Regions from separate parts of the Sutcliffiella horikoshii genome, predicted to be linked through region 1. Evidence: riboswitches for the same ligand, from Rfam matches in the RefSeq annotation. Region 1 holds a riboswitch; each other region holds the start of a gene.
What was found. Region 1 has a riboswitch for thiamine pyrophosphate ahead of tenI (thiazole tautomerase TenI). Riboswitches for the same ligand answer to the same signal wherever they lie in the genome.
Positions count from the first base shown of each region.

Region 1 (4,248 bases):
ATTCGAATTGATCTCCATCTTGCACGTTCTCTGCCACATGATCTTCCTTTTGCAGAATCTCTTTATTCTTTTCCACTATGACCACTTTCTGGTCCAGTTGAAAATGCACTAACAGTTCCGATACGGTCTTCACTGAATCCGGAATTTCGATAGCGTCACCATTAATAATTAGTTTCAAACTACTCACCCCTTGCATATTCTTTTACTCTATCTAACTTAAAAGCTTCCATATAAACAGGCAAAGGCTCACCTTGAATCATTTTTGTTACAAGTTTTCCTGTGATGGGGGATAGTAGGATTCCATTCCGATAATGTCCGGTAGCGATGACAAGATTCTTATATTTCGGATGCTGCCCCAGATATGGAAGACCATCCCCCGTTTGCGGGCGTATCCCTGACCAAGCTTTCTCAAAAGTGGCGCTCTTCAAAGCCGGAAGCACTCTGGCAGCTTCCTCCATTAACTGAAAAAGCCCACCTACCGTAACATTCTCAGAAAAAGTGTCAGGGATCATCGTGGCCCCGATAACTAGCCTGTTTCCGCTTTTCGGAACAATGTAACAGCTTTCTGTAAAAATAGTACTTGCGAGCAATGGTCGCTCTGTGATGACAGAGAAGCACTCCCCTTTTACCGGATATGCGGAAACGGTCACGCCGCACTCACCAAGCAGCCTTTTACTCCAAGCGCCTGCTGCAACGACTACATTTCCCCCATGAAACGTACCGTTGCTTGTTTCAACACCTTTAACGGTACTCCCATCCATCAGTAGCGAGTACACCTCTACATACTCTTTCACTTCCGCTCCAAGGTTGACGGCCGATTTCGCAAATGCATGGGTAAGTCGTTCAGGGTTGACATGGCCATCCATCGGAATGTCCATCGCCCCCAACAGAGCATCCGATAGTTGCCCCTCCCTTGCTGCTACTTGTTCAGGCGCAAGCCATTCTGCCCGTTCCCCTAGCTTTTGTTGGAAGGCAATCGTGCTTTTTAGGTGCCGTTCCTCTTCCTCATTCATGGCAAGCTTCAGCATCCCTTTCTGCACAAGTTCTATGTCGATTCCCGAGTGCTCCTTCAATTCGTACTGAAGAGAGGGAAACATCGCCCTGCTTTCCTTGGCAATATCAAAAAGTGCTCCTTCTTCACTCACTTCTACCTGGGCTCCAAGCATGCCTGCAGCTGCACTCGATGCCTTGCCCGCCAACTTTTCCCTTTCCAAAAGCAATACACTTCTTCCTTCACCGGCAAGATAGTACGCAATGGAACAGGCGTTAACACCACCACCGATAATAATTACGTCATAGCTTTTTTTCATCCAATCTCCTCCTTTTCGGCAAGCAATGCTGCTTGAAAGGCTTTCGCTGCATGAGCGTTATTATTTGCATCCATGATTCCGGACATGACCGCAATCCCACCGGCCCCGGCACTCCTTAATTCCTGAAGTTTGTCAGGAGTTATTCCACCTATGGCAATAACGGGTATCTTCAAGGATGTTGTTAATCTTTTTAATCCCATCAGTCCTTTGGGTATCAACCCCTCCTTAGAAGAGGTCGAATAAATATGGCCATATACGACAAAATCAGCCCCATCCCTTTCTGCCTGTATTGCCTCTTCGTAACTATGTACCGACTTCCCCACCCTTAATTCAGGAAAATTTCTGCGAATCTCTGAAACTCCAAGACTGTGATAAGCCAGTTGTACGCCGCCGACATGAAGCACATGGGCAACATCGATACGGTCGTTTATGATGATTTTCCTGGGCTGGATTCCAGATTTAATCAGCTCATCAACCAGCTCAAAGACCTCTATTGCACTTCGGTGTTTTTCTCTTACATGGATGAAATCCACTGACTCATGGACTTCACACAAGATAGCTACAAGCTCTTCCTTCGTTTTTTTACCATCCGTAATAAGATGTAATTGCAAAGATTCTCACCCTTTTGTAAAACTTTTTACAACGCAAAAAACCCACTCTTTAACGTAAAGAGTGGGTTTTATCTATGTGTGGTATGTATAGCCAACAGTGATAGAACATTTCCACTTCCCTACGCTAGTACAAACTAGATCAGGTTCAAAGGGTCTGGAAATTACTCTTTCCATCTCAGTCACTATTGACTCCCCTAGTGTTACGAGTTATTTAATTGATGGCTTCAGTATAGCACACAATTCCTAATTTTCAAAAGAAATGCATACTATCCGCTGTATCTGACATCCGTTACTGGTACATAGGGTAGCCTTATGCCAAGATAAAGGGACAAAGCAATCATCAACAGGATTAAAAACACGAACCAAAGATCCATCCGGGAGTAGCCCAACTCGTAATAAAAGGTACGATTCTTTTGATTACTGAAACGCTTCGCTTCCATTGCCACAGCAATTCGATGGGCTCTTCTGATACTTTGGGAGAGTAAAGGGATGCTGTAAAAGTACATCTTTTTCAACAAGTTGCCTTTCTGCTCCACTCCCCTAACAATCAGCGCCTTCCTCAAGGTGAGAAACTCCTGTAGGATTAACGGCAAAAGACGGATACCCGCCATAAAGCTATAAGCAAATTTCGGCGGTAGCTTCCATTGCTGCATCAATGAATAGAATAAATATACCGGCCGGGTCGTCAGGGCGAATATCAACCCGCAAAAAGCAAAGGCAAGGGACCGTAACCCTAAATGAATTCCACGATAAAAACTTTCCTCCGAGACATGAATTAATCCGAATTCCAACCAGGTGGTTTCTCCCTTTCCAAACAGAACCATTGAGACAGCCGATGTGAAAAATAAAAAGACAAATGGAATCAATAAAAGAAGCTTCAGTTTATACGATTGCCCCGTCATTAAAAGATAGACTAACAATAGAATTCCGGTTAAGTTCAGCATGATATTGATATTATGAATGAACAGGACACCTATAAAAAGGAGGACCATCCCTAGTAGTTTGAAGCTCGGATTAATATCATGCATCCATGATTTATTTTTATAAAGCTCCAACTGCATCCTTTTCTCCCCTGCCTCTTAATCTCTCCTTACTCCTCATATCAATAAGGTTTCCATCCTTTACTGTCCAAATGGTGTCAGCAAACTCGGTAACAATGTTCTCATCATGTGTAACCATCAAGATAGCGACGCCTGCTTCCTTTAATGCTTCCAACCATTCCAGCATGGCAAATGTGTTTCTACTGTCCTGGCCAAATGTCGGTTCATCCAATAGAAGAATACTCGGCTGATGGATGACAGCAGCCGCTACGCTCAGCCTGCGCTTTTGGCCAACGGATAATTGGTATGGATGGTGATGACGCACGTGGTCCAATTGGAAAAGTCTCAGCATTTCCTCTACCTTTTCCAATACCAATCCTTCGTCCATTTTCTTTAGGCGCAGTGTATAAGCAACTTCCGCTTCCACAGATTTGGTTACAAATTGGAATTCAGGGTTCTGGAAAACGAAAGTTACCTTGTCAGTGGGGATATTTATGACCTTTTCCCCATTAATTTCGAGGGTTCCTTCTGTCTTTAACAACTTCATTAACGATTCCAGCAATGTGCTTTTTCCAGCCCCATTTTCCCCTACCACGGAAATCCATTCTCCCTTACGAATTTCCGCTTCCTCCACATAAATCTTTTTCTCTTTCCCACGAAAGCCTGAATAACCGTTTACTTTTAACACCGTTTCAGCCTCCATGTTAAGCATGGAGAAGGGTTTTCTGTTTTTCAAATAATTCTCCCAAGCACCTGGGTACCATATTCCATATTGGTTTAAATGAGAAAGCGAGGTTTTAAAGACATCTTGCGTCTTACCATCAGCAATTATATTTCCAGCGTCATCCAACACAATGATCCTTTCCACAAAATCAAGCAGCTGCTCCACTTTATGCTCCACGATGATGACGGTTTTATCATCTGCCACTTTCTTAATGGTATCCCATACTTCCCTGGTACCTTCTGGATCTAATAACGCGGTCGGTTCATCCAAAAAGAGTACATCTGGCTCCATCGCGAGGACAGAAGCAATGGCAAGCCGCTGCTTCATCCCTCCTGAGAGTTGCTGGATTTTCATGTGGAAATTCGGTAAGTCCAACCCCACCAAATCAAGGGCTTCTACAATCCGTCTTCCCATCTTCTCTCTTGGAACGGCGAGGTTTTCCAGTAAAAACGCAAGTTCTTCATCCACATAGGGCATACAAAACTGTGCATCCGGGTCTTGGAAGACATATCCCCATGAATTGGGCAAAAGCTGCTCTTTCACAATCATCGGCACTTCCACCA
Region 1 covers NZ_CP082918.1:1,155,088-1,159,335, reverse strand. Annotated here, with positions in the region: gene thiS (sulfur carrier protein ThiS) at 1-196, opposite strand, end outside; gene thiO (glycine oxidase ThiO) at 180-1,310, opposite strand; gene tenI (thiazole tautomerase TenI) at 1,307-1,921, opposite strand; TPP riboswitch at 2,021-2,127, opposite strand; gene K7887_RS05985 (energy-coupling factor transporter transmembrane component T family protein) at 2,188-2,982, opposite strand; gene K7887_RS05980 (ABC transporter ATP-binding protein) at 2,963-4,248, opposite strand, start outside.

Region 2 (4,248 bases), 610 kb from region 1:
TTATTGCTTCATCTACCTTCAAGCTCTCCGCAGCCTAAAGTAATACATCCAAGTCTTTGTGATGAATGTACCGAACACGAGAATACAAAGGAAAAACATAATGGTATTGGTATCATGTAACGTCCACGCCTCTTCTTTTCGAAACAGAAAGCCTATGTTTATGCTGGCGATGAACATATACATTAGAACCATCGGTAGGAAGATCACGGTATAAGAGAAGGCGACTTTCTTTGCTTGCTTGAGCTTGTGCGTTTTGTCGCTGTACAAGGCTGGTGGTGTTTCGCCTTCTTCGTATTCCTTGCTCCAGATGGTCCATTTTTGGATGGCACCCTTGGAGCTGAATATATCCTTCCAACCTGCTTGTCTATGAATCTCGAAATAACTATCATTCGATAGATTTTGGTAGTCTGCGCTGTATTTGATATGTTGTGGCTCGCCTTCTCGGAAATAGAAGGTGGTGCCAAGTTTGCTGACGCGGTGGAGGCGATTTCCTTCTGCTGCGTGTTGCTCTAGCCACTTTTCCAGTTTATCAGGCGAGTACATCCAGCCGAATTTGCGGCGTTTAATGATTAGTCCATCTCGTTTTAGTTGTTTTTCTTCTGCTTTCGTAAGGTTTTTCTTATCTAGGGTGTGTTGGGACGAATATGTTGTTTGGTTCTCTTGTGACAGGGATTTGTTTGTTTTCTTTATTTTCCAAACAGAGTAGATCATAAAAAAGTAGAAAGCGGTACTTAGGGCTGAGCCGGTGTAGGTGATGATCCAGAGTGGACTTTCCACTACTTCCACGTTTCCGTCACTTGCAAAAAAGACGGTGGAGAAGAGGGCTATGTTTACCAGCATTGCACCGGTTATGTAGATGAGTATGGCCATGAATGCATAAAAGATATAGTTGTTTCGTTTGATGATGGCGTCGCGACTTGTGGAAGTAGTCACTTCTGCCTGCGGTTTCTCGTTTGCGATCACATACCACTTGCCACTTTGGGTGACTTTTTCCCAGCCGTCATTGCGCATGGTGTTGGAAAGGGTTGCGGGTTTTATTTTGTCGTAGCCGATTCGGTAGGTTACGTCTTTTGGGTTGCCCTTTTCGAAAGTGAAGCGGCGTTTGAAGCGGTTAAGCTGTGTTAGGTGATAGCCTGCTTTTGCCTGGTCGGTAAGCAATTGTTCGGTTTTCTGTACATCGTAGCTCCATAATGGTTTGATGATTGTTTTCATAGGAATTCCCCCTCGTACTTCAATGCGTTTCCGTGAAGCTCCTTCAATCGCTCGATTTCTGCGGTAATCAGCTCTTTGCCGCTATCGGTGATTTCGTACACCGTTTTCCGCTCGGCATCCGCAAACACGGTGATAACTCCATCCTTTTGCATTTTCGTCAGCGTTCCGTAAATGGTTCCAGAGCCCAGGCGGATACGACCGTTAGAGATTTCTTCGACGTGTTTGATGATTCCATAGCCATGGCGCGGTTCTGTCAATGACAGCAATATGTAGAATGCGGTTTCAGTCATGGGTATGTATTTTTTTATGATTTTGGATAGATCCAATATGGTCACCTCTATCTTTCAAGTGTGTCGCGTTGTGACATATGTCGTAGTTTGACTATATCACGGTGCGACATATTTATGCAAGGGGATTTTGGGTGGAGGGGACAGGCACGGTGGCCCAGTTTTTAGTGGTTTAGCTTTTGTGGATAGCTAGAAGATATTTTAAAATAGCATGCAAAAATGGTTGAGGTTTGTCGAATGGTTTTTAGAACTTTTGTTACAATGATGAATTTCAGTTTCTACAAACGTTTGTTTAATTTTTATTATTCTATGAAAGTACTAAAAAATAAAAAAATGCAGGTAATCATTATGATCACCTGCATTTTTCAAACCTCTCTCATTCAAAAAATTATACTAGCCGGTCATAGGACCTTTACTGTACCCTAATGTTACTAAACTATCTACTAAACTCTAACCCGATCCAAAGCAACAGGCCACTTTTCCTGCGTATAAGCCATTGTCCAAAATTGGTGTTCTAATTGTGTGCTCGTTATAAAATGGTCTCGCATACGTTGTTTTTCTTCTTCACCTGCTGTTGATGCACAAGCATCAATTTTGTCCATGAACACTTGTGTGATCGAAGTCACTTCCTCGTTTCCGTAAAACATGATCCATTCATAAAAAGGATGATCAGGTGTTGGCTTCACTTCTTGAATAAGCTTTTTCCCAATTTCCCAATATGTCCAAGGGCAAGGGGCAAGGGCAGCAAGTGTTTCGCCTAGTGTCCCGTTTGCTGCCGCTTCCATCATATGCCGTGTATAGTGGTGGGCAGTCGGAGCAAGTGGTGCTTTTTGTAATTCCTCATAACGCACGCCAGCTACTTCACAAAAATTATTGTGTGGATGCACCTCAGAATTTAACACAAACCCTATTTGTTGTTGAAAAAATGCCATATCTTCCCGGTCGGTGCATTTAGAAACAGCCAGACCATAAATTCTGCAAAAAGTTGATAGATACTCAAAATCTTGCTCTACATAATGAATAAGTGCCTCTTTTGGTACATTTCCTCCCCCGATCCCTTTTACAAACGGATGTTCAAAAATCGCCTGAAAAATGGGATCTGCCTCTCTTCGTAACTGCTCTGAAAACTTCATGTCGTATTCCTCCTCAAAATTAATTAGGAGAATACCCACCTTTTCCCAAAGAAGAAGCAAGCCTAGCTATTTTAACGAAAAAAGCTCCTCTTCCATGGGAAAGAGGAGCATGAGAATATGTACGTACTAAACTCAATGCACCACTTTCCTCCGCTGGTATCACCCAGATCAGGTTCAAAGGGTCCGTCGCGTAAAGCTCCGTCTCAGCCTATTGGCTCCCCTAGTGGATATTCTATATGAATATATTACAATATATAGTTATTTATTCCAAGCGTTTTATATTTTGAAGACAGGGACCTTGAACTAAGTCGGTCGAAGTACCAGCTGCTACTTGACCCTTAATCAACTTGTCCTTTACGAGGGGTACATTATATTGCCCCCTCGCTTTAACGGACCCAATCATGGCTTCAAAATCACCTTAATACAGTCATCTTCTTTTTTGTTAAATATGTCGTATCCATGCGCTGCCTCATCCAAGGACATTTTATGTGTAATGATTTTGGTCGGATCAAGTTTCCCACTCTTAATTTGATCATACAGGTGTGGCATAAAATGACGAGCTGGGGCCTGTCCCATTCTTATATTGATGTTCCTGGTGAAAAACGGTCCTAGCGGGAACATATTGTACAATCCGCCATACACACCTGTAATCTGTAACGTACCTGCTTTTCGCACGGCTTTGGTGGCAATTTGGATCGGGCCAAGTGTTCCGCCTTGAAGTTTCATTTTTTGCTCGACCCATTCTAGCGGGGACTTTTTCCCGTCCATCCCGACGCAGTCGATGACAACGTCGGCTCCGCCTTTTGTCACTTCCTTGAGGGTTTCGCCCATGTCGTCATATTTGGTGAAATCGAAGACTTCTGTTTGCATGTGTTGCTTGGAGTGCTGTAGCCTGTTGCCAATGTAATCGACGGCGATGACTCGTTTGGCACCTTTTTGCCAGGCGAATTGCTGGGCCATGAGTCCTACAGGTCCGCAGCCTAGGACAATGACCGTGTCTCCCTCTTTCACACCTGCATTCACCACGCTCCAGTAGGCAGTTGGCAAGACGTCCGATAAGAGGAGGAGTGATTCATCCTCCAGCTCGCAGTCCTCCGGGATGACAAATGGGGTAAAGTTGCCAAACGGGACGCGCAGGTATTCTGCCTGTCCGCCAGGATGATTTCCGAATTTTTCGGAGTAGCCGAAATATCCTCCGGAGTCATAGTGCGGGTTGGAGTTATCACATTGACTTTCCAGCTCGTGTTCGCAGTAATGGCATCTTCCGCAAGCGACGGTAAATGGGATGACAACGCGGTCACCCTTTTTCACCTTTGTCACGTCCGGTCCCACTTCCTCCACAATCCCCATTGGTTCGTGCCCGATGATATAGCCGATCGGTAATGGGAAATTCCCTTGGTATAGATGAAGATCCGATCCACAGATGGCAGTCGAAGTTATCCTGATAATGACGTCTTCACGGTCCTGAATTTTTGGTGCTTCTACTTTTTTTACCACTACTGTGTTTTTCCCTTGGTAGGTGACTGCTTTCATGATGTTCTCCTTTTGTTATACATATTTTCCGTAGTCCGGAATAGCGATTGATTCAAAATTTTGTACAAGTTTAGTGAGTCCTT
Region 2 covers NZ_CP082918.1:547,607-551,854, reverse strand. Annotated here, with positions in the region: gene K7887_RS02985 (DUF2812 domain-containing protein) at 19-1,212, opposite strand; gene K7887_RS02980 (PadR family transcriptional regulator) at 1,209-1,502, opposite strand; gene tenA (thiaminase II) at 1,943-2,632, opposite strand; TPP riboswitch at 2,761-2,864, opposite strand; gene K7887_RS02970 (zinc-dependent alcohol dehydrogenase) at 3,032-4,165, opposite strand; gene K7887_RS02965 (MBL fold metallo-hydrolase) at 4,181-4,248, opposite strand, start outside.
Region 2: it holds a riboswitch for thiamine pyrophosphate, as region 1 does, so the genes downstream of both, tenA (thiaminase II) here and tenI (thiazole tautomerase TenI) in region 1, are expected to answer to the same signal.

Region 3 (4,248 bases), 2.0 Mb from region 1:
CAAAACAACAAGCGTACATTCCTTAGAAAGGAGGTGATCCAGCCGCACCTTCCGATACGGCTACCTTGTTACGACTTCACCCCAATCATCTGTCCCACCTTAGGCGGCTGGCTCCAAAAGGTTACCCCACCGACTTCGGGTGTTACAAACTCTCGTGGTGTGACGGGCGGTGTGTACAAGGCCCGGGAACGTATTCACCGCGGCATGCTGATCCGCGATTACTAGCGATTCCGGCTTCATGCAGGCGAGTTGCAGCCTGCAATCCGAACTGAGAACGGTTTTATGGGATTGGCTCGACCTCGCGGTTTTGCTGCCCTTTGTACCGTCCATTGTAGCACGTGTGTAGCCCAGGTCATAAGGGGCATGATGATTTGACGTCATCCCCACCTTCCTCCGGTTTGTCACCGGCAGTCACCTTAGAGTGCCCAACTGAATGCTGGCAACTAAGATCAAGGGTTGCGCTCGTTGCGGGACTTAACCCAACATCTCACGACACGAGCTGACGACAACCATGCACCACCTGTCACTCTGTCCCCCGAAGGGGAACGTCCTATCTCTAGGAGTGTCAGAGGATGTCAAGACCTGGTAAGGTTCTTCGCGTTGCTTCGAATTAAACCACATGCTCCACCGCTTGTGCGGGCCCCCGTCAATTCCTTTGAGTTTCAGTCTTGCGACCGTACTCCCCAGGCGGAGTGCTTAATGCGTTAGCTGCAGCACTAAAGGGCGGAAACCCTCTAACACTTAGCACTCATCGTTTACGGCGTGGACTACCAGGGTATCTAATCCTGTTTGCTCCCCACGCTTTCGCGCCTCAGTGTCAGTTACAGACCAGAAAGTCGCCTTCGCCACTGGTGTTCCTCCAAATCTCTACGCATTTCACCGCTACACTTGGAATTCCACTTTCCTCTTCTGCACTCAAGTCCCCCAGTTTCCAATGACCCTCCACGGTTGAGCCGTGGGCTTTCACATCAGACTTAAAGGACCACCTGCGCGCGCTTTACGCCCAATAATTCCGGACAACGCTTGCCACCTACGTATTACCGCGGCTGCTGGCACGTAGTTAGCCGTGGCTTTCTGGTTAGGTACCGTCAAGGTGCGAGCAGTTACTCTCGCACTTGTTCTTCCCTAACAACAGAGCTTTACGACCCGAAGGCCTTCATCGCTCACGCGGCGTTGCTCCATCAGACTTTCGTCCATTGTGGAAGATTCCCTACTGCTGCCTCCCGTAGGAGTCTGGGCCGTGTCTCAGTCCCAGTGTGGCCGATCACCCTCTCAGGTCGGCTACGCATCGTTGCCTTGGTGAGCCGTTACCTCACCAACTAGCTAATGCGCCGCGGGCCCATCTGTAAGTGATAGCCGAAACCATCTTTCAATAAAGAACCAGGAGGTTCCTTATATTATCCGGTATTAGCTCCGGTTTCCCGAAGTTATCCCAGTCTTACAGGCAGGTTGCCCACGTGTTACTCACCCGTCCGCCGCTGACCTTTCAAAAGCAAGCTTTTGAAAGGTCCGCTCGACTTGCATGTATTAGGCACGCCGCCAGCGTTCGTCCTGAGCCAGGATCAAACTCTCCAATAAAGAGTCTGAGCTTTTGCTCAAAATTTGCTAGCTTGTGTTACTTAAATCATTTTGCCAGTTCCGTAGAACCGACGTTATGACGCTGTTGTTTTGTTTAGTTTTCAAAGATCATTTTCTTACAAGATTCGCTCAAAAGCGACTTCCTAATCATAACAACTTGTCGTTTTAAAGTCAAGCTGTTTTTTGTTTTTTTGAAGTAGCATTTTCACATCTCATCACTGCCCTCGCAGCGACGAAATTAAATATACCACCTCTACAACTATATTGCAATACTTTTTTTCAATATTTTTGATAGAGGTTCTGTTAATGGAATATACACAACTTACTTCTTCTATTATAGTTTGCTTTTGAAAAAACTTGTCGTTTTCTTGTGGGTTATGTATGATGAAGGAAGACAATTGAATTCTTTTCCACGAGGGGGGCCTTAACGGCTGAGAGTGAACTTGATGTTCTGACCCTTTGAACCTGTTAGTTAGTACTATCGTAGGGATGTGGCGGATTTATTACTTATTTCATTTAAGCAATAAAGGGCCTCCTTTATTGCTTTTTTTATGTTAAGGGGGATATTCATGAAGAAGAATAACACATTATTTCTAGTTGAAGTTGCTATTTTTGGAGCTCTTGCTTACTTACTTGACTTATTGGCCGGGGTTTTATCTTTACAGATATGGCCACAAGGTGGCGCAATAACTATCTCAATGGTACCGGTATTTATCATGGCCTTTCGCTGGGGAATAAAAGGCGGAATATTATCTGGTTTTATTCTTGGTCTACTTCAGATAGTAACAGGTACCTTCTGGGGAATCGATCCAGTTCAAATTTTTCTGGATTATATAGTGGCATTTACTTCTCTAGGTTTTGCAGGAGTTGTAGCGAGTCAAGTTGCGACATCCGCTAAGAGAGATGAGATAAAAAAGCTTGTGATGTATGTAAGTATTGCCTCTTTTATAGGTTGCCTTCTAAGATTCTTGGCTCATTATACTGCTGGAATAATCTACTTTGACTATCTGGCACCAGAAGGGCAACCAGTATGGCTATATTCGTTGCTTTATAACGGCTCATTTATGTTACCGAGTTTTGTAATAGCCACAATCGTGACGGTACTCTTGATTAAAACAGTCCCTCGAATATTTACCTTTAATAATTCCGTTGCTTAAGCTGGCCTCTACGGCCAGCTTTTTTTTACGAGAAATTTACTAGAATGTTCTATTAAAGTCCCTCATACAATCTAGTAATAAGTGAAACAGGAGGATAAGATATGGATCTTGTAAAATACGCAGCATTTATTGTAGCATTACTGACTTCAATTGGCTTATTACTGTTTGCATATTTTGAGGGGTTGCGTATAAGTGATGAAGAAGGAAATGTACGCGGAGAAGGGTTCATTGTGAGCCTTTCACTAGGCATCTTTTTTGCAATGATGGCCACCAGACTCCAATGATTTATACATATAATAGATAAAGCCGACAATGTGTCGGCTTTTAGTTTTCATTTTTTTTACGATTATCTCTTAAGAAATAACCAACACTGAGCATCACAAGCAATCCTCCTGTGAATTGGGTCCATGTTACCATTTCGTTTAATACAAAATAAGCGAGTACTGCTGCACCAATCGGTTCAAATAAAATGCTCATGGAAATGACATTGGTGCTGATATATTTAACAGCCCAATTGAAAAAAGAGTGGCCCAGTAATGTTGGAATGATTGCAAGCATTAAGAACCAAAACCAATCTGTGGAAGAATATCCTGTTAGAGACTCCCCAGTTACTAGTACATAGAAAAGCAAAGTAATGCAACAAATCCCATAAACAATAAATGTATAAGTTATTAAAGACAGCCTTTTTCTGACATCTTGTCCGAACAACAGATATGCTGTCACAAGCGCACAGGCCACCAATGCCAATACATCTCCAAATAAAGCCATTCCGCTAATCTGAAAATCACCCCAACTGATGATTACACTACCGGCTATTGCCATCAATCCGCTTACAATAGCTTTTGTGCTGAGCCTTTCTTGGAAAAACAAATAAGTTCCAATAAACGCAAATAAAGGCTGGAGGGTTACGAGCACTGTTGAACTTGCTACACTGGTATAGTTTAAGGATTCAAACCATAGAATAAAATGAAACGCCAAGAATACACCTGCCAACGCAGAGAAGAGCCAATCCCTCTTCGAAATATCCTTTAATTCCCCAACATATTTATATAGAAATATGGGTAGTAGTAGTATTACGGAGAAAAACAACCGGTAGAAGGCTACCACTCCAGCAGGGGCATCCGCTAATTTCACGAAAATGGCGGATGTGGATACAGTAACTACTCCCACCGCGAGAGCCACGTATGGATTAAACCACTTATTCATTTGCCTTCACCCAAACTGTTAGTATTTTTTAATAACTTTCTAATTTTACAGAATATTGTTATAATTTACTAATAACTATTTTTATATAGAATATCATATCTTTTCTAGTTACAGGAGGGGCCTTATGGAATTGTTCATGGAATATTTTGATGAATACGATTTTATTGTAAAACTTGTTTTTGCTTCAATAGCTGGAATAATAATAGGGTTAGAACGCGAATTAAAAGGAAAACCACTCGGACTGAAAACCTGCGTAATCGTCTCCGTGATGGCATGTCTTCTAACCATCGTTTCTTATGAATCTGCT
Region 3 covers NZ_CP082918.1:3,445,422-3,449,669, forward strand. Annotated here, with positions in the region: rRNA gene K7887_RS17675 (16S ribosomal RNA) at 27-1,578, opposite strand; TPP riboswitch at 1,984-2,085, shown strand; gene thiT (energy-coupled thiamine transporter ThiT) at 2,148-2,735, shown strand; gene K7887_RS17685 (hypothetical protein) at 2,837-3,019, shown strand; gene K7887_RS17690 (DMT family transporter) at 3,060-3,941, opposite strand; gene K7887_RS17695 (MgtC/SapB family protein) at 4,066-4,248, shown strand, end outside.
Region 3: it holds a riboswitch for thiamine pyrophosphate, as region 1 does, so the genes downstream of both, thiT (energy-coupled thiamine transporter ThiT) here and tenI (thiazole tautomerase TenI) in region 1, are expected to answer to the same signal.